DNA from 3 places in the Delftia sp. SD018 genome. Region 3 is predicted to be linked to each of the others. Evidence: predicted binding sites of a transcription regulator. Region 3 holds the regulator's gene; each other region holds the start of a gene.
What was found. The regulator HrcA, encoded in region 3, represses chaperone genes, less so after heat shock. The targets are predictions, from matches to a motif close to TTAGCACTCNNNNNNNNNGAGTGCTAA.
Positions count from the first base shown of each region.

Region 1: rpoH (RNA polymerase sigma factor RpoH) is a predicted target of HrcA. The motif match lies at 3,743-3,769, and genes of this name have one in related genera.
Region 2: INR38_RS01220 (co-chaperone GroES) is a predicted target of HrcA. The motif match lies at 2,549-2,575, and genes of this name have one in related genera.

Region 1 covers NZ_JADDRN010000009.1:152,948-159,815, reverse strand. Annotated here, with positions in the region: gene INR38_RS11730 (acetate--CoA ligase family protein) at 1-741, opposite strand, end outside; gene INR38_RS11725 (enoyl-CoA hydratase/isomerase family protein) at 746-1,537, opposite strand; gene INR38_RS11720 (tripartite tricarboxylate transporter substrate binding protein) at 1,571-2,548, opposite strand; gene INR38_RS11715 (IclR family transcriptional regulator) at 2,825-3,613, shown strand; gene rpoH (RNA polymerase sigma factor RpoH) at 3,800-4,744, shown strand; gene INR38_RS11705 (tripartite tricarboxylate transporter substrate binding protein) at 4,842-5,834, shown strand; gene INR38_RS11700 (sterol desaturase family protein) at 5,854-6,600, shown strand; gene INR38_RS11695 (fatty acid desaturase) at 6,597-6,868, shown strand, end outside.
Region 2 covers NZ_JADDRN010000001.1:265,563-272,430, reverse strand. Annotated here, with positions in the region: gene INR38_RS01240 (efflux transporter outer membrane subunit) at 1-811, shown strand, start outside; gene INR38_RS01235 (DUF4148 domain-containing protein) at 942-1,268, shown strand; gene INR38_RS01230 (DUF1348 family protein) at 1,340-1,807, opposite strand; gene INR38_RS01225 (TetR/AcrR family transcriptional regulator) at 1,893-2,477, shown strand; gene INR38_RS01220 (co-chaperone GroES) at 2,663-2,953, shown strand; gene groL (chaperonin GroEL) at 3,000-4,643, shown strand; gene INR38_RS01210 (PLP-dependent aminotransferase family protein) at 4,753-6,030, opposite strand; gene INR38_RS01205 (VOC family protein) at 6,143-6,868, opposite strand, start outside.
Region 3 covers NZ_JADDRN010000001.1:545,741-552,608, reverse strand. Annotated here, with positions in the region: gene INR38_RS02525 (CHASE2 domain-containing protein) at 1-431, shown strand, start outside; tRNA gene INR38_RS02520 (tRNA-Arg) at 507-583, opposite strand; tRNA gene INR38_RS02515 (tRNA-Ile) at 761-839, opposite strand; gene hrcA (heat-inducible transcriptional repressor HrcA) at 907-1,911, opposite strand; gene INR38_RS02505 (NAD kinase) at 1,942-2,838, shown strand; gene recN (DNA repair protein RecN) at 2,841-4,616, shown strand; gene rapZ (RNase adapter RapZ) at 4,621-5,523, shown strand; gene creB (two-component system response regulator CreB) at 5,568-6,272, shown strand; gene creC (two-component system sensor histidine kinase CreC) at 6,289-6,868, shown strand, end outside.

The sequences.
Region 1 (6,868 bases), on a different contig from region 3:
GCGGCCGATCTTGAAGGCCACCACGGGCTTGCCGGCACGCGCGGCCTTCAGGCAGGCGGCACGGAACCTGGCGGGATGGCGCACCGTCTCCACATACAGCGCGATCACCTTGGTGGCCGGGTCATCGGCCAGGTGGTCTATGAAGTCGGCCAGTTCCAGATCCACTTCGTTGCTGGTGGAGATGAGCTTGGACAGGCCGATGCCACGCGCGGCGGCACGCGACAGCAGCGAGCCCAGGATGCCGCCGCTTTGCGAGACGACGCCGATGCCTCCGACGGGGAACTCGTCCATCTCCAGCGCGCCCGAGGGCGACAGCACGATCCGGTCGGTCAGGTTGACCAGCCCGATGGTGTTGGGCCCCAGCAGGCGCATGCTGCCGGCCGCCTCGATCAGCTGCCGCTGGCGGTGCGCCCCGTCCTCGCCCGTTTCCGTATAGCCGCTGGCCAGCACGATGGCTGCCGCGCAGCCCAGCGCCGACAGCTCCCTGACGGCCTGGTGCGCACGCTCGGCGCCCAGCAGCACGACGGCCACATCGGGCACTTCAGGCAACGAGGCCACATCGGGATAGCAGGCCAGATCGCCGATGCGCTCCACGCGCGGATTGACGGGAAGAATGCGGCCGGCAAACCCGTGCTTTTGCAGGTAAGCCACCGGGCGGCCCGTGGTCTTTTTCAGGTCGGCAGAGGCGCCTATGACGGCGACACTGCGCGGCGACAGCAGCTTGGCAATGGCTTCGCTCATGGCATCACTCCTTGCCGGCCGTCTTGGCCAGGAAGGCCTCCACCGATGCACGGTGTTCACTGCTGGTGTAGCAGATGCCCTGGGCCTGGCTGCCCTGGGCGAAGACATCGTGCGAAGACAGCTCGAAGCTCTGGTTCAGGATGGTCTTGGTCAAGGCCAGCGCGGTGGAAGAAGCCGAGGAAAGCTCGCGCGCCCAGACCTGGGCGTCTGCCACCAAGGTCTCGGCACTGGCCTGGCGGTCCACGATGCCCAGGGCCAGGGCTTCCGGCAGCTTGACCTGGCGGCCCGTGAAGATCAGCTCCTTGGCCTTGGCCAGGCCCACACGGCGCGGCAGGAAGTACATGCCCCCGCCGTCCGGGATGATGCCGCGCAGCACATAGCTCCACGCGAAGCTGGCCCATTCGCTGGCGATCACGAAGTCGCAGGCCAGCGCCGTGTCTGCCCCCAGGCCCGACGCTGCGCCGTTGACGGCGGCGATCACGGGCTTGGGCATGGTGTGCAGCAGGGCCTGGACATGGTGCACGCGCTGCTGGCGTTGCCAGCCGTTGAAGCCCACCTCGCCCGCGGGAGCATTCATGCGCCTTTGCATTCCGGCGATGTCCCCGCCTGCGCAAAATCCCTTGCCCGCGCCTGTCAGCACCAGGGCCTTGATGGCCTTGTCTGCCGCCACGCGCTCCAGGGCATCGATGAACTCGGTGCGCATGTCGTCACTCATGGCGTTGCGCTTGTCGGGGCGGTTCAGGGTCAGGGTTGCCACCGCGTCGGCGACATTCAGTTGGATCAGTTCGTAGTTCATGGCGTGCTTTGAAAGCGATCGCAGCCAGTGCGATCAATCGGGATGGATGTTGTTTTGCTTGACGATCTGCGCCCAGCGCTTTTCCTCGGCCTGCACATAGGTGTCCAGTTCCGCCGCAGGTCCGGCATTGACCATCAGGCCCTCGTGCTCCAGCTTGCGAACGAAGTCCGGCGAGCGGGCCGCCTTGCGGGCCGCGGCGTTCAGGCGATCGATCACGGCGGCAGGTGTGGCTGCCGGCGCGTACAGGCCGTACCAGCTCTCGACGCGGTAGCCCGGGACGGTGACGGCGATGGGTGGCACGTTCTTGAAGGCCGCAGACGGCTCGACCGTGGTGACACCCAGCACGCGCAGCTTGCCGTTGTCGATGAAGGTGGATACCGCCGCCGCCGTGGCAAACATCATGTCCACCTGCCCGCCCATGAGATCGGTGAGCGCCGGGCCTGCGCCGCGGTAGGGCACATGGGTGAGCCTGACCTTGGCAAGGTTGGCAAACAGCTCCCCGGCCAGATGCGCCGACGTCCCGGCGCCCTGCGAGGCATAGGTCAGCTTGTCGGGACTGGCCTTGGCGGCGGCCATCACGTCCGCCACCGTCTTGTACGGGCTGGCGGCGGGCACCACCAGCACGTTGGGGCCGCGGCCGATCAGGATCACCGGAGCAAAGGCCTTGTTGCTCCCGTACGGCAGCTTGGCCTGCAACGCCGGATTGACAGCGTGCGCGAACGAAGCCACGACCACGGAATATCCGTCCGGCGCACTCTTGGCAACGTTGTCGGTGCCGATGATCGTGCCGGCACCGGGCTTGTTGTCCACGATGACGGGCTGGCCCAGGTCCTTGGCCATCTCGGCCCCCAGCGTGCGGGCGATCAGGTCCGTTCCACCGCCTGGCGCAAAGGGCACGACGAGGCGCACTGGCTTTTCCGGGAATGCTGCAGATGCTGCGCTGCAGACAGTCGCGAGCACGGCAATGAACGCAATGGCCCTTGCACAACGGCGGGCGGCGAAACTGGGCATGGTGTGTCTCCTGGTTCTATGGACAGAGGTCCGGTCACTGCGCCAGCGTTGCGATGACGCTGGCGACTGGCTTGTGAAAGCTTAGGGAAACGCACCGCACTTGTGACCCCCCATATTCCAACCAGTGAAATTCCAAACCGGGCGCGCCAGAGCCTGCGGCTGCATTTCCCTTGCATTCGGTGGAATACTTGGCTTCCATCAGGCGCCCGTACCCGGGCAGGAAGAACACAGCTTTCGACATCGGGGCAAGCGCGCCCTCCCACCAGCGGCAGCAGCATGACGAACAGGCGATCCCCCATCCTCCATGACAAGCCGGGACAGTCCCCGAGCAACCGCTCCCTGGAAAGAGGCGTCGAAATACTCCGTGCGTTCAGGCCCGGCTCGGAGCTGCTGGGCAACAGCGACCTGGCGGAACGCACCGGCCTGTCCAAGGCCACGGTCACCCGGCTGACGCAGACCCTGGTGGGCTGCGGCATGCTGCAGGCCGACCACCCAAGCCGGGCCTTTCGCCTGGCCCCGGCGGTCCTGAGCCTGGCGCACGCCATGCGCACGGGCTCGACGGTGCTCTCGATTGCGGCGCCCCTGATGCGCACCCTCGCCGAGACACGCCGGATCAACGTGGGCCTGGCATGTCCCGACCGGGACGAGATGGTCTACCTGGAATCCATCCGCTACAACCGCCGGATCGTGCTCAGGCATGTGGTCTCGGGCCAGCGCGTTCCCATGGAACTGACATCACTGGGGCGTGCCTACCTGGCAGCGGCGCCATCGGCCAGGCGCAAGGCCTTGCTCGACAGCTTCAGGCTCAAGAGGGGCGCCCAATGGCCTGCGCTGGAGCAGCAGATCCAGGCGGCGATCAAGTCCGTGAAAAGCCAAGGCTTCTGCGCCGCATCGTGGCAGCCGGAAGTGGTTGCGCTGGCCACGCCGCTGGTGACACCCGATGCCATCTATGTCCTGAACTGCAGCGTCTCCACCACGGAGCCTTTGCCGGCCATCGTGCAGGAGCTGCACCCGGCCTTGCTGCAACTGGGCCGGCAGATTGAAAGCCTGCTGGAAAAACTGTAATGCTCTCCCAGCAATATGCGCCCACCGCTGGCAAGCAGGGTTTCCAAAAATCGCTCAGACTAGGCACAAACGACTTTTGGCACTCCAAAAATGAGTGCAACCGTCTGAAAAACCCACGGAACTTTGGCTTTAGCACTCGGTCATAACGAGTGCTAATATGAAGGAATGGAAGAAAGGAACTCTGCAATGACAAACGCCTCCGGCTCCATTGCGACCACCTTGGCACCCGCTAACCCCTGGGCCCTGGTGCCGCCTCTGGGCAATTTGGATGCCTACATTTCCGCGGTCAACCGCCTGCCCATGCTCACCCTTGAGGAAGAGCAGGACTACGCCCGCAAGCTCAAAGAACACAGCGATCTGGATGCCGCAGGGCGTCTGGTGATGTCCCACCTGCGCCTGGTGGTGTCCATCTCGCGCCAGTACCTGGGCTACGGCCTGCCCCACGGTGACCTGATCCAGGAAGGCAACGTGGGCCTGATGAAGGCCGTCAAGCGCTTCGACCCCGATCAGAACGTGCGCCTGGTGAGCTACGCCATGCACTGGATCAAGGCCGAGATCCACGAGTACATCCTCAAGAACTGGCGCATGGTCAAGGTCGCCACGACCAAGGCCCAGCGCAAGCTGTTCTTCAACCTGCGTTCCATGAAGCAGGGCCTGAAGTCCGACGCCGCCATGGCCGAGGATGGCGCCATGCTGCGTGACACGCTGACCTCGGGCGAGATCGACGCCGTGGCCGAGAAGCTCAACGTCAAGCGCGAAGAAGTCATGGAGATGGAAACGCGCCTGGCCGGTGGCGACGTGCTGCTGGACCCCTCGCCCAGCGACGATGGCGAGCAGGCCTTCGGCCCCATCGCCTACCTGGCCGATGGCGCCCACGAACCCACGGCCATGATCGAGTCGCGCCAGCGCGACCACCTGGCCACCGACGGCATTGCCATGGCGCTGGATTCGCTGGACGACCGCAGCCGCCGCATCGTCGAGGAGCGCTGGCTCAAGGTCAACGACGACGGCTCGGGCGGCATGACGCTGCATGAGCTGGCCGCCGTGTACGGTGTCAGCGCCGAGCGCATCCGCCAGATCGAGGTGGCTGCCATGAAGAAGATGAAGAAGGCCCTGGCCGAGTTCGCCTGATGGCCTGACGGCCTGGGCTGACAGGCCGCTTCACGACAAACCCGGATAATCTCCGGGTTTTTTATTGCCCGCAGCCTTTGCGGCCCCTACGCACCCCATGCCCGCCAGCGCCATCTCGCCACTACGCCGCCTCTTCGCCAATGCCTTGGCCACCGCCCTGGCCTCGGCCCTGCTGCCTTGCGCTGCCGTGGCGGGCGACAGCTGGCCCAGCAAGCCGCTGCACCTGATTGTCGGCTTTCCCGCAGGATCTTCCCCGGACCTCACGGCGCGCGCACTGGCCGAGCCGCTGGAAAAGCGCCTGGGCCAGCCCGTGATCGTCGAGAACAAGGTGGGCGCAGGCGGCAACATCGCAGGCGAGCAGGTGGCCCGTGCGCGCGACGGCCATACCTTCAGCGTAATGATCAACGGCAATCTGACGATTGCCCGCCTGCTCAACCCTGCCGTGCGCTACGACCCCGTCAAGGACCTGCAGCCCGTCAGCCTGATCGGCGTGGCGCCCCTGGTGCTGGTGGCGCCGGCCGGCGCGCCCGAGGGCCGGGCCTTCCTGGAGGCCGCTGCCCAGGCCGGCAGCCGCTGGAGCTACGGCTCCCCTGGCGTGGGCACGGTGGGCCACCTGGGCATGGAGCTGCTCAAGAGCCGCTCCGCGCTCAGGCCCGAACACATTCCCTACCCCGGCTATCCGCAGGTGTTCAACGCCATCCAGGGCGGCGACCTGCAGCTGTCCATGCTGCCGCCCGCACTGGCGATGGCCCAGGTGCAGGCCGGCAAGCTGCGCGGCGTGGCCGTGACCTCGGCCGCGCGCAGCCCGCTGGCGCCGGGACTGCCCAGCCTCAAGGAGCTGGGCGTGGGGGATTTCGATCTGGAGATCTGGAACGCCGTGGCCGCGCCCAAGGCCATGCCCGCCGCCCATGTGCAGAAGCTGGCCGAAGCGGTCAGCGAGATCGTGCGCTCGCCCGAGATGCGTGCACGCCTGGCCGCCCAGGGCTGGCAGGCTGTCGGCAGCTCGCCCGAGGGCCTGGCCCTGCGCATACGCCAGGACGTGACGGCACTGGGCCGCATCATCCGCGAACAGGGAATCCACGCGCAATGACGTGCTCGATCACACTGCCATGACCGCTGCCCAAGCCTTCACCGAACTCAACGCCTGGCAGGTCATGGCCTGGGGCCTGCTCTTCTTCGGCGTGCTGTACACGGCCGGCGGCTGGGGCATGACGGCGCTCACGCGCTGGCTGCAGCGGCGCGGCGTGGGCCGCGTGCTGGACACGCGCCCGCTCAAGCCCGACCAGTTGCGCCGCGAATGGCGCCAGTCGCTGCATTCGGTGCTGATCTTCGGCATCGGCATGATCGTGCCCTGGGGCCTTCTGCAATTGGGTTGGGCGCGGCTGGAGCCCGATGCAGGCCCCTGGCGCATTGCCATCGAAATCGTGGTGCTGCTGATCTGGAACGATGTGCACTTCTGGATCAACCACCGCCTGCTGCATACGCGGCTGCTGGGGCGCTTTCATGGTGACCACCACCGCTCCATCGTCACCACGCCGTGGTCCACCTACAGCTTCCATCCCATCGAGGCGCTGATGCTGGGCAACGTCATCCTGCTGCCCATGGTGGTGCATGACTTCAGCTTTTGGTCGCTGGCCTCGGTGCCGGTACTCAGCCTGCTGCTGAACGTCATAGGCCACTCCAACTACGACTTCTTTCCCGGGGTGTCCGACACACATGCGCTGGCCGCCAGCCGGCGCCACCATCTGCACCATGCCCGGCCCAATGGCAACTACGGCTTTGCGCTGGCCTTCATGGACCGGCTGATGCGCACGCGCGTGGCACTGCCCGCCACGGCCCGGCCCAGGACGGAATGAGCCGACCGCCTGCTCGCCACGTCCAGCCACGGCTGCCCCGGCTGCGCCACTGGCGCGACCTGCAGTCGCTGGCCTATCTGGTGGCGCTGCCGCTGATCGTGTGGTGGCAGTGGCAGCACGGCTGGAACCTGTGGCTCTACGGGATCGAGCTGTTCCTCACGCTGGGCGTGGGCGTCATCCACCACAACCACACGCATTTGCGCATGTGGCGCGGGCGCTGGGCCAACCGCATCACCGACTACTGGCTGACCCTGCTGCAGGGCCACCC
Region 2 (6,868 bases), 280 kb from region 3:
ATTGCGCCAGGTCGAGGGGGCACTTGCGCGGGCGCAAGCAACCATCCCACCGCTGGAAAATGCGCTCGAAGCCGCGCTCAACGCCATGGACGTGATGCTGGCCACGGCACCCGGCACGCACCGGGCCGAGCTGGCCGATCCCCGCCCGGTCCCCGTGCTGCCAACCCTTTCCCTGGCGGAGGCGCCCGGCGATCTGCTGCGGCGACGCCCGGACCTCATCGCGGCGGAGCGGCGCCTGGCAGCGTCGAACGCACGCATCGGCGTGGCGATCGCCGAGTACTACCCGAAGCTGTCGATCAGCGGCCTGATCGGCAGCGCCACCTCCATCTCCGCAGGCAATCTCTTCAGCGCCGGCGCGTCGCAGGCCAGCGTTGTGGGCGGCCTGCGCTGGCGGCTGTTCGACTTCGGTCGCATCAACGCCCAGATCCACCAGGCGCAGGCACAGGAGGCGGAAAGCCTTGCCGCCTACCGGCAGTCGGTACTGCGCGCCACGGAAGAAGTGGAGAACGCCCTGGTCTCGCTGGACAGGCGGCAGGAGCTGATGGCCGTGCTCGCCAGGGGCGCGGATGCGCTCACGCGGGCCCGGCAGGCCGCAGGCGCCGCCTACGACAGGGGCGTGGTCAGCCTGATCGAGGTGCTGCAGGCGGATGAAAGCCTGCTGGGCGTGCTCGATGCACAGGCGCTGGCCCGGACGGAGTCGGCGCGATCAACGGTCGCGATCTTCAAGGCGCTGGGCGGCGGCTGGACGCCGGAGCCTTCCAGGGCATTGGCAGCCGCCAGCCACGGTCTGCCCGCCAGCGTTGCCCCCTGAACCCGCCACTTCCCGAAAGGAGCCCCCTTTCCACACAGCAAAGAAACCGAACACCCCTGCGGCCCAGGCGACCTGTCCAAGCAGGCGGCCGAAGCCATGGCCCGGCTCCACCCACTCCATCTGTCAAACCATGTCAAACACAACCCCCTCCCCCACCGTTGCTGCAGCCGCACGCCTCCTGAAGCCGGCGCTTGCGGCCATCGCCTTCTCGACCTGCTTCGCAGCCTATTCGCAGCCGCAAGACGCCTCGGCAGCCACATCGGACGCTGCGCTTTCCCGCGCCGAAGTCATCGCCGATCTCGCACTCTGGCGCCGCGCCGGATTGGACCGCCATGCGGAGATATCGATCTCCTACGGAGTCGAAACGCAGGAATATCGGGCTGCATACCAGGAGTACCTGCGCCTTCGCAACAGCGAGGCGTTTCAGGCGGAGGTCCGCAAGGCGCTGAGTCGGTAAGGCGGAGCTCATCCTCGCCCAGGCCACCGCGGCAGCGGCTGGCTGCCTGGGGACGTGGCCCGGGGCTTTGCCTACAGGCCCAGGTCGGACAGCCCGGGGTGGTCATCGGGGCGACGCCCCAGCGGCCAGTGGAACTTGCGCTCCGACTCCTGGATGGGCATGTCGTTGATGCATGCGAAGCGCCGGCGCATGAGACCGTCGGCCTCGAACTCCCAGTTCTCGTTGCCGTACGACCGGAACCAGTTCCCGGCATCGTCGTGCCACTCATAGGCGTAGCGGACTGCGATCCGGTTTTCCGCGTACAGCCAAAGCTCCTTGATCAGTCGGTAGTCAAGTTCCTTCTTCCACTTCCTCTCAAGAAGGGCCTGGGCCTCGGCGCGGCTGTTGGCGAACTCCGCCCGGTTGCGCCATTTCGTGTCGAGGGTATAGGCTATCGCGACCTTGGCCGCATCGCGTGTGTTCCATCCATCCTCGGCCAGACGGACCTTTTGGACGGCGCTTGCGAGCGAGAACGGGGGCAGGGGTGGGCGAGTTTCCATGATGTGACCTTTTGAAGAGATGTAGAACGATCTGTCTACATGCGCCACTCTAACGGAGGTGGAACGATCTGTCTACAATGTCTTCATGAAAACTTCCGAGCCATCCTTCGAGTCATTGCCGCCCCGCGAGCGCATCCTGGTGGCAGCCCATGGCCTCTTCTACGCAGAGGGCATCCGGGCCACGGGTGTGGACCGGATCATCGAGCGGTCGTCGGTCAGCAAAGTCACCTTCTACCGCCAGTACGCCAGCAAGGACGACCTGATCCGGGCGTACCTCGACTACCGCCATGAACGGTGGATTTCCTGGTTCCAGGCCAGCCTGGCGCAGGCGACCGCGACGGGCTCGTCCGCGTTGGATGCCCTGTCCGCCACCCTCAGGAGCTGGTTCGGCCAGCCCGACTTTCGGGGCTGCGCCTTTCTCAACGCCGCTGCCGAACTGGGCTCGTCCGACCCTGAGATCCTGGCAACGGTCCGGCGGCACAAGCAGGAAATGTCGTCCGTGCTGGATCGCCTGTTCGATGGCCATCCCGTGTCCGTGGGCGCTGCGCTCACCCTGGTGGCGGACGGCGCCATCGTCCATGCGCAGATGGGTCAGCCGATCGATGAAGTCATGGAGAACTTCAAGGCAGCGGCAGCGGGGGTTGTGAATCGGCCCCTGCCCTTGCGCTAGTGCCGCACCGGGTGTGCCGTCTTGCGGCACATCGACCCTACCTCTTGAATCCTGGCCGAATTGCCTTATTATTAGCACTCGTTGGGCATGAGTGCTAACAGTCCTCTGTCCCACATTGCTTCGAATGCCGGCCCGCCGGGCCGGCAAGTCTTTGTTTCAACTTTGTTGATGATTTAGGAGTTGGTATGAACCTGCGTCCCCTGCACGATCGCGTGATCGTGAAGCGCCTCGAGAACGAAACCAAGACGGCTTCGGGCATCGTGATCCCCGAGAATGCCGCCGAGAAGCCCGACCAGGGCGAAGTGCTGGCAGTGGGCCCCGGCAAGAAGAACGACAAGGGCGAAGTGATCGCTCTGAACGTGAAGGTCGGTGACCGCGTTCTGTTCGGCAAGTACAGCGGCCAGACCGTCAAGGTCCATGGCGACGAACTGCTGGTGATGAAGGAAGACGACCTGTTCGCAGTCGTCGAAAAGTAATCCGCGCTTCGAAACCGCACTTTCCAACTGAATCCGGAGAATTGAAATGGCAGCAAAAGACGTAGTTTTCGGCGGCGAAGCACGCGCCCGCATGGTTGAAGGCGTGAACATCCTGGCCAACGCGGTCAAGGTCACCCTGGGCCCCAAGGGCCGCAACGTGGTGCTGGAGCGCTCCTTCGGCGCCCCCACCGTGACCAAGGACGGTGTCTCGGTCGCCAAGGAAATCGAACTCAAGGACAAGCTGCAGAACATGGGCGCCCAGCTCGTGAAGGAAGTGGCCTCCAAGACCAACGACATCGCCGGTGATGGCACGACCACCGCCACCGTGCTGGCACAGGCCATCGTCCGCGAAGGCACCAAGTACGTGGCCGCCGGCCTGAACCCCATGGACCTCAAGCGCGGCATCGACAAGGCTGTCGCCGCCCTGGTGGAAGAGCTGAAGAAGCAATCCAAGGCCACCACCACCTCCAAGGAAATCGCCCAGGTCGGCTCGATCTCCGCCAACTCCGACGAATCCGTGGGCAGCATCATTGCCGAAGCCATGGACAAGGTCGGCAAGGAAGGCGTGATCACCGTTGAAGAAGGCAAGTCGCTGGCCAACGAACTCGACGTCGTCGAGGGCATGCAGTTCGACCGCGGCTACCTGTCGCCCTACTTCATCAACAACCCTGAAAAGCAGGTTGCCCTGCTGGACAACCCCTTCGTGCTGCTGTTCGACAAGAAGATCAGCAACATCCGTGACCTGCTGCCCACGCTGGAAGCCGTGGCCAAGGCCGGCCGTCCCCTGCTGATCATTGCAGAAGACGTCGAAGGCGAAGCCCTGGCAACGCTGGTGGTCAACACCATCCGCGGCATCCTGAAGGTTGTGGCTGTCAAGGCTCCTGGCTTCGGCGACCGCCGCAAGGCCATGCTGGAAGACATCGCCATCCTGACGGGCGGCAAGGTCATCGCTGAAGAAGTGGGCCTGGCGCTGGACAAGGTGACCCTGGAAGACCTGGGCCAGGCAGTGCGCATCGAAATCGGCAAGGAAAACACCACCATCATTGACGGTGCTGGCCAAGCTGCTGAAATCGAAGCCCGCGTCAAGCAGATCCGCATCCAGATCGAAGAAGCCACCAGCGACTACGACCGCGAAAAGCTGCAAGAGCGCGTGGCCAAGCTGGCTGGCGGCGTTGCCGTGATCAAGGTTGGCGCTGCCACCGAAGTCGAGATGAAGGAAAAGAAGGCCCGCGTTGAAGACGCCCTGCACGCTACCCGCGCTGCTGTGGAAGAAGGCATCGTGGCCGGCGGCGGCGTGGCTCTGCTGCGTGCCAAGCAAGCCGTGGGCGACCTGAAGACCGGCGATGCCGAGCAAGACGCCGGCATCAAGCTGATCATGAAGGCCATCGAAGCGCCCCTGCGCGAAATCGTGGCCAACGCCGGTGGCGAGCCCTCGGTGGTGGTCAACGCCGTGCTGAACGGCTCGGGCAACTACGGCTTCAACGCTGCCAACGACACCTACGGCGACATGCTGGAAATGGGTATCCTGGACCCGACCAAGGTGACGCGTACAGCCCTGCAGAACGCCGCTTCCGTGGCATCGCTGCTGCTGACGACCGAAGCCATGATCGCCGAGTCTCCCAAGGCTGAAGGCGGCCCTGCCATGCCCGACATGGGCGGCATGGGTGGCATGGGCGGCATGGGCATGTAATTGCCCGCCGCAACCGGGCAGGCCTTGCGCCATGCCCGGTTTGCCCAGCAAGACAAAGGCCGCCCTCGGGCGGCCTTTGTCATTGCATGAACGCTTTTGCCGATGTCTTTCAGGACACGGCCTGGCCCCAGGCCCGGCCCAGGCGTGCCACGGCCTCGGTGATCTGGGGCACGGTGGGCGCCGCATACGACAGGCGCATGCACAGGCCGGCCTTGTCTGCCGCATCGGCCGGGAAGAAGGCCTTGCCCGGCACATAGAGCACGCCCTGCTCCACCGCTGCCGTGAACAGCGCACGGGCCAGGGCCTGGGAGTCGCCCGCAAGCCGCTGCGGCGGCAGCAGCTGGGCCCAGACGAACATGCCCCCCGCAGGCCGCACGAAGCGGATCTGATCGCCCAGCGCCGACTGCATGCCAGAGCACAGCGCATCCATGCGCGCCGCGTACTCGGCGCAGGCCTGGGCCAGCTGGGGCGCATAGCGGCCCGAGCGCAGATAGTGCGCGGCGATCATCTGCGCCAGCGGCGAGGTGCACAGATCGGCCGTCTGCTTGGCGATGGTGCAGCGGCGCAGCAGTTGGGCGTCGGCCAGCATCCAGCCGATGCGCAGCGCAGGCGCCACGGTCTTGGACAGGCTGGACAGGTAAACCACGGGATTGGCCTGGGCGCCGCACAGCGCCAGGCCCGTTTCGTAGATCGACGGTTCGCGCTGGCCGGTAAAGCGCAGCTCGCCATAGGGGTCGTCCTCGACGATGACAAAGCCATGCTGGCGCGCCAGCTCCACCAGGGCCGTGCGCCGCGCCGCGGGCAGCAGGGTGCCGCCCGGGTTGGAGAAGTTGGGCACGGTATAGAGCAGCTTGGGGGCACGCGCATGGGGCCACTGCGCCAGCAGGCGGGCCAGGGCCTCGGTGTCCAGGCCCTGCTCGTCCGTGGGCACGGCAACGACCTGTGCCTGGGCCAGCTTCAGGGTCTGCAGCGTGGCCGGGTAGGCGGGCACCTCGACCAGCACCGGATCGCCGGGCTCCACCAGCACCTTGACCAGCAGGTCGAAGGCCTGCTGCGAGCCCGTGGTCACGATCATGTCGGCCGGCGTGCAGGCAATGCCGCGCGTGGCGCACAGCGCGGCCAGGGCTTCGCGCAGCGCAAGCTGGCCTTCGCTGGCGCCGTACTGCAGGCTGGTGGCGGCATCCTGCTGCAGCGCGGCCATGGCGGCCTGCTGCAAACCTTCGGCATCGAACAGGCTGGGCGATGGATAGCCTCCGGCCAGCGAGAGCATGCCGGGACGGCTCAGGTAGGGAAACAGCTCGCGGATCGGCGAGCCTTCGGGCTGTGCGAACAGCGGGTTGAACAGATGGGCGGTGGGCGACGACGCGCCCTGGTCTGCGGTGCTCATGAAGGCCTCCGGCAAATGGCAAAAACAAAGGGGCGCACGCGCAGGCCTGGCGCCTGTGCATGCGCCCCGGGGAAGGGGATCAACGGTGGCCGGGCTCAGCCCGGGTCGGCGCCTATGCGGCGACCTTGGTGGCCTGGCCGCGCAGCGCGCTGCGCAGCTGGTCGATGGATCGCTGCTGGGCCTGCTCGTACAGCGCGATCTCGTCATGCACGCGGGCACCCAGGTCGGCCTCGAAGGCCTGCTGGGCCGCATGGGCCGCGTACTGCTTTTGCTCTTCGCCGCCCAGGTTGGACTGGAAGATGCCGGCCGCGCTCACGGGCAGGAAGTCTTCGTAGACGATGGGCTCGGCCTGGGCCAGGCCGCGGGCGATCAGGGCGTCCAGGTCCGAGGCGGCGGCCGCTGCGGCCTCGCCTGCGGCCAGGGCGGCTCCCTCGTCGCTCAGCGTGAAGCGGTAGAAGGCCAGGTCTTGACAGCGCAGCTGCTCATGGGTGTCGGGGAAAGCCTCGAAGACCTGGGCCAGGCGGCTGCCGTAGTCGGGTGCGGCACTGCCTGCGCTGCCCATGTCGCGCACCTGGGCCAGCAGCTGGTCGTAGAGCGCGCGGCCCTTGCGCGTGAGCGCCACGCCGCGCTGCTCGATCTCGCCGAAGCGCGCCGTGTGCGAGCCCGCGCCCGTGGCATCGCCCGCAAAACGCACGGTCTCCTTGAGCGCCTTGAAGCTGGTCTGGCGCAGCAGGATGGGGCAGGCGCGGCGCGGCGGGCCTTCGACCACGTCCTTGGCGTCCATGCCGCGCTCGGGCATGGCGGCCTGGGCGGCATCGATGTCCAGCGTGCGCGGTGT
Region 3 (6,868 bases):
GCTGCTGGGCCCAGGCCTCTGCGGCCCACGTGCAGCTGGAGTTCCACCTGCCCGAACAGGAATGCCCCGTGTTGGGCGATGCGGGCATGCTCCACCGCGCGGCCGTCAACCTGATCGGCAACGCCATCAAATACGGAGCGCGCGCAGATCAGGCAAACCCCGCCACGGTGCAATGCCTGCTGCAGCAGGACGCAGGCCATTGCCGCATCACCATCCGGGACCACGGGCCCGGCATGGATGGGAAGGCCGTCGCCCGGCTGAGCCAGCCGTTCGAACGCCTGGACCATCACCAGCACCTCGACGGCGTGGGCCTGGGCCTGGCCTTCGTGCGCACCGTGGCCGCCCGACATGGCGGGCAGCTTGAGATAGAAAGCACGCCCGGCCAGGGCAGCGCCTTCAGCATCGTGCTGCCGAAAGCGGAAAAGGCCTGACCTGACCGCCCAGGGAGGCGGATACGGAAAACGAAAAAGCCCTGAAGTCTTTCAACTTCAGGGCTTTGCGTTTTTTGGTGCGGCTGGCAGGAATCGAACCCACGACCCCTTGGTTCGTAGCCAAGTACTCTATCCAGCTGAGCTACAGCCGCAACGCTTCGCATTGTAGCAGCGGGTTTTGGGGCTCCCGGACAAAAGCGCCATATTTCTGCAAAAAACCCGGCGACCGCATTCCCTGGCAACCGGGCGATGGCATCGCCATGCAGCGCCGTGCGCCCAGCAAAAAAGCCTGCCGCCCGGAAAGGCGGCAGGCTTTTCATACCAATGGATGGTAGGGCCTCCCAGAGTCGAACTGGGCACCAACGGATTATGAGTCCGCTGCTCTAACCAAGCATGAGCTAAGGCCCCTGATTCACCAAGGCAGCACGGATGCAGGCCATGGCAAACAACTATTGTAGAGCCTAACCCGCAGGACTCAGCGCTTGTGACTCAGCGCATTGCTGACGAGCTTGGAGGTGATGTCCACGATCTGGATCATGCGGTCGTAGTGCATGCGGGTGGGCCCGATCACGCCCAGCGTGCCCACCACCTTGCCGTCGAGCTCGTAGGGCGCGCTGACCACGGACAGCTCCTCAAAAGGCACGACCTGGCTTTCACCGCCGATGTAGATGCGCACGCCTTCCGCCTGGCTGGAAAAGTCCAGCAGCCTGAGGATCTGGGTCTTTTGCTCGAACAGGTCGAAGGCGCGGCGCAGATTGCCCATGTCGCTGGAGAAATCGCTGACCGACAGCAGGTTGCGCTCGCCCGCGATGACCACGTCCTCCTGGGCGCTGGTCATCGCTTCCGTGCCGATGTTGACGGCCGCCTGCATGAGCGTGGCCACCTCGCCGCGCAGCAGCTCCACCTCGCCCTTGAGGCGCTCGCGCACCTCTTCCATGGCCAGGCCCGCGTAGTGGCTGTTGAGGAAGTTGGAGGCTTCGATCAGCTGCGAGGACGAGTAGTCCACGTCGGTGAAGATGACGCGGTTTTGCACGTCACCGTCGGGCGATACGATGATGACCAGAAAACGCCGCTCCGACAGCCGCACGAATTCGATGTGCTTGAACACCGAGGTGCGGCGCGGCACCAGCACCACGCCCACGAACTGGGAAAGGCTGGACAGCAGGTTGGCGGCGTTGGCGATGACTTTCTGCGGCTGCTCGGGCGCGAGCTCGGGCGTCACGATATCGGCACGGTCTGCAGTGAGCATGGTGTCCACGAACAGCCGGTAGCCCCGGGCGGTCGGAATGCGGCCCGCCGAGGTGTGCGGGCTGATGATCAACCCCAGGTCTTCGAGGTCAGCCATCACATTGCGTATCGTGGCAGGCGACAATTCAAGCCCCGACGCACGCGACAGGGTTCGCGAGCCCACAGGCTGGCCGTCAGCGATATAACGCTCGATCAGCGCTTTGAGCAACAACTTGGCACGTTCGTCGAGCATGTGATGATTTTAATGATGTAATTTCCAGAAATGACGTCCACGTTTCGCCACGTTGCCTTGATCGGGAAGTACCACGCTCCCAGCGCAAGCGCCCCGTCCGAGAATGCCAGCAACGCGCTTGAGCGCATTGCGGACTTCCTCAGGCGCCAGGGCTGCGAAGTCGTGCTTGATACCCAATCGGCCCTGCACGCAGGGCTCACAGACTACCCCACCCTCGATGTCGATGGCCTGGGCAGGCATTGCGACCTGGGCCTGGTCGTCGGCGGCGACGGCACCATGCTCGGCGTGAGCCGGCACCTGGCGCAATACGGAACGCCCCTGATCGGGGTGAACCAGGGCCGCCTGGGCTTTGTCACCGACATCGCGCTGGAGGACTTCGAGGCCACGCTCACGCCCATGCTGCAGGGCGAATACGAGGAGGACCTGCGTCCCCTGATGTGCGCCCGCGTGATCCGCGACGGCCAGTGCGTGTTCGAGGCCCTGGCCATGAACGACGTGGTGGTCAACCGCGGCGGCACCTCGGGCATGGTGGAGCTGCGCATCGAGGTGGGTGGCCGCTTTGTCTCCAACCAGCGCGCCGACGGCCTGATCGTGGCCACGCCCACGGGCTCCACGGCCTATGCCCTGTCCGCTGGCGGGCCGATGATGCACCCTTCCATCCCCGCCTGGGTCATGGCACCCATTGCGCCGCACAACCTGTCCAACCGCCCCATCGTGCTGTCCGATGCCAACGAGGTCACGATCGAGGTCGTGGCCGGGCGCGATGTCAGCGCCAATTTCGACATGCAGTCCCTGGCCTCGCTGCAGCACGGCGACCGCATCCTCGTTAGCCGCGCCCACCACAGCGTGCGCTTTCTGCATCCCAAGGGCTGGAACTACTTCGCCACGCTGCGCAAGAAACTGGGCTGGAACGAGGGAGGCGCCTGACCATGGCGCTCAAGCGCATCGTTCTGCGCGACTTCGTGATCGTGCAGGCCCTGGATCTGGACTGGCATGCGGGCTTCACCGTGCTGACCGGGGAGACCGGCGCCGGCAAATCCATCCTGATCGACGCATTGCAGCTGGCCCTGGGCGCCCGCGCCGACGCCGACGTGGTGCGTGAAGGCTGCACCCAGGCCGACATCTGCGTGGAGTTCGACGGCTGCGCGCGGCTGCGCCCCTGGTTGGAGGCCGCAGGCCTGGCCTGCGAGGACAGCGGCCTGCTGCTGCGGCGCACGGTGGACACCCAGGGCCGCAGCCGCGCCTGGATCAACGGCACACCAGCCACGGCCACGCAGCTGCGCGCCCTGGGTGAGCAACTCATCGACATCCACGGTCAGCATGCCTGGCAAAGCCTCACGCGGCCCGATGCGGCGCGCGCGCTGCTGGACGCCTATGCGGGCATCGACAGCCGCGAGGTCCAGGGCTGCTGGAGCCGTTGGTCCCAGGCCCGGCAGGCGCTGCAGCATGCGCAATCCGCTCAGGACAGCCTGCAGCGCGAGCGCGAGCGGCTGCAGTGGCAGATCACCGAACTCGACAAGCTGGCCCCGCAGGCCGACGAGTGGGACGAGCTCAATGCCCAGCACACGCGCCTGTCCCATGCCCAGACCCTGATCGACACCGCCCAGACCACGCTGCAGATGCTGGAGGACGACGAGGCCGGCGTGATCACTCCGCTGGGCCGCGCCAGCCACCTGATCCAGAACCAGGAGCACCTGGAGCCCGACTTCCAGAACATTGCCGACGTGCTGGCCTCATGCATGGCCCAGGCGCAGGATGCGCGCCATTCGCTGCAAAGCTATCTGCGCCGCGCCGACCTGGACCCCGAGCGCCTGGCCGAGCTCGATGAACGCCTGTCGCTGTGGATGCAATTGGCGCGCCGCTACCGCCGCACGCCCGATGAATTGCCCGCGCTGCTGGCCGGATGGCGCCAGGAACTGCAGCAGCTGGACGCCGCCGTGGACATCGAGGCCCTTCATGCGGCCGAGCAATCGGCGCAGCAGCACTACCAGGCCAGCGCCCGGGTGCTGTCACAGCAGCGCGCCCTGGCTGCGCCACGCCTGTCGCGCGCCATCACCCAGGCCATGCAGGGCCTGGGCATGGAAGGCGGCCTGTTCGAGGCCGCCCTGTCCACGGCCGACTCCCCTGGAGCCTTTGGCGTGGACAGCGTGGCCTTTCTGGTTGCCGGCCACCCGGGCGCCAGTCCCAAGCCGATTGCCAAGGTGGCGTCGGGCGGCGAGCTGTCGCGCATTTCGCTGGCGATTGCCGTGACCACCAGCGAGCTGGGCGAGGCCGGCACCCTGATCTTCGACGAGGTGGACTCCGGCGTTGGCGGCGCCGTTGCCGAGACCGTGGGCCGCCTCATGCACGCACTGGGCCGATCGCGGCAGGTGCTGTCCGTCACCCATCTGCCGCAGGTTGCCGCCTGCGCCGACCAGCACTACCTGGTGGCCAAGCAGCGCGCCAGGCAAGGCACGCTCAGCACCGTGCAGCCGCTGGACAGCGCCGCACGCGAGGCCGAGCTGGCGCGCATGCTGGGTGGCGAGCGACAGTCCGAAACCACGATGGCCCATGCCCGCGAAATGCTGGCCATGGCGCGCCAGGCACCTGCACCCCGCCCACCCCCGCGACGGGCCGGTCGGCAGCGGCCACAGTCCGATGCCGACCGCACACGGTCCAAGCCGGGACGCGCGGCCAACGGCGCGCGCAACACCAATGGAGGCTGATGCCATGTCGCTTGAGATCGTGCTGATCACCGGGATGTCCGGATCGGGCAAATCCGTCGCCCTGCATGCGCTGGAGGATGCCGGCTACTACTGCGTGGACAACCTGCCCCCCGAGCTGCTGTCCGCCTTCGTCGAACTGGAGCATGGCCGCCACAGCAACAAGGTGGCCATCGCCATGGATGCGCGCAGCGCCGGCGGACTGCCCCACCTGCCCGGCCAGCTGGAACGGCTGCAGCGCCAGGGCGTCGTGCCCCACCTGGTCTTTCTGGACGCCACCACGGGCACCCTGGTGCGGCGCTTCTCCGAAACCCGGCGCCGCCATCCGCTGTCGCAGGGGCCGGTCGCCGAAGGCCGCCGCGCCCTGGTGCAGGACATAGAAACCGAGCGCGAGCTGCTGGGCGACCTGCGCGAGAAGTCGCATGTCATCGACACCAGCCATCTGCGCTCGTCCCAGCTGCAAAGCTATATCAAGGAGCTGATTGCAGCCCCGGTGGGCCAGATGACGCTGGTCTTCCAGTCCTTCGGCTTCAAGCACGGCCTGCCCTCGGATTCCGACTATGTGTTCGATGTGCGCATGCTGCCCAACCCGCACTACGAACCCCAGCTGCGCCCGCTGACCGGCATGGACGCGCCTGTGGCCGAGTTCCTGCGCCAGCAGCCCGGCGTGGACCAGATGCGCCGAGACATCCAGCAGTTCCTGGAGTCCTGGCTGGACATGATGGCCAGCAACCACCGCAGCTATGTCACCGTGGCCATCGGCTGCACGGGGGGCCAGCACCGCTCGGTCTTCCTGGTCGAAGAACTGGCGCGGCACTTCGCCCCGCGCTGGCCCACGCTGTGCCGGCACCGATCGCTGGACAGCCGGCCCACGCTCAAGCCTGCCGACCTGCTTGCGCACGACGTCTGAGCGCCAGGCCCCGCCTCCGGAACACTGCGATGCAAGGCTTGCCGATGACGAACGCCCCGCGCGTGTTGCTGGTGGAGGACGACCCCGCCATCGCGCGCACCGTCTGCTATGCGCTGGAGCGTGACGGCATTGCCGTGCGCCACTGCCTGCAGCTGGCCGATGCACGCGCGCAATGGCAGGCGCAGCCGCCCGATGCCCTGCTGCTGGACGTTGGCCTGCCCGATGGCAACGGCCTGGACTGGTGCCGCGAGCTGCGCCAGGCCGGCGCCGCCGTGCCGCTGCTGGTGCTCAGCGCACGCGGCGAGGAAATGGACCGCGTGCTGGGCCTGGAGCTGGGCGCCGACGACTACCTGACCAAACCCTTCAGCCCGCGCGAGCTGGTGGCCCGCACCCGCGCACTGCTGCGCCGTGCGCAGCGCCTGCAGCCCACGCCAACGGCCAGCGCAACGCCGGCCGATGCCCTGTTCAGCATCGATCCACAGGGCCAGCGCGTGCGCATGCAGGGTGTGCCCCTGGAGCTGACGCGGCGCGAGTACCAGTTGCTGCGCTGCCTGCTGGAGCGCCCCGGGCGCATCCTCAGCCGCGAGTTCCTGCTCGACAGCATCTGGGGCCAGGACAGCGACAGCACGGACCGCACCGTGGATACGCACGTCAAGACCCTGCGCGCCAAGCTGCGCGCCCAGGCGCCGCAGCAGGACTTCATCACCACCCACCGCGGCATGGGCTACAGCCTGACGCTGCCGGGCTGAGCCACCGCAGCACGCCATGCGCCTCGGACTGCGGCTGTTCTTCGCCTTTTTCGTCATCAACGGCCTGGCCGCATTCTTCGTGCTGCGCGTCTTCATGGTCGAGGTCAAGCCCAGCGTGCGCAAGGTGACCGAGGACACGCTGGTCGAGACCGCCTACGCACTGGCCGCGCTGGCCAGCGACGACATGGCCAGCGGCGTGCTGCAGCAAAGCCCCGCCGACAGCCGCTTCGCGCACCACATGCAGGCCTATGCCAACCAGACCGTCAAGGTCTGGATCTGGGACACGCGCAAGACCAGCCTGGATATGCGGGTCACCGTCACGGACCAGAAGGGCCTGGTGCTGTTCGACTCCGCCGGCCTGGACCAGGGCGCCGACTACTCGCGCTGGCGCGACGTGTACCGCACGCTGCGCGGCGAATACGGCGCACGCACCACGCGCGAGGTGCAGAACGACGAGGCCAGCAGCGTCATGTATGTCTCGGCACCCATCATGGTCGATGGCCGCGTGGCGGGCGTGCTCACCGCCTCCAAGCCTGCCCACTCGGTGCAGAAGATCGTGGACAGCGCGGAAAGCAAGATGCTGCGCGGCGGCCTGC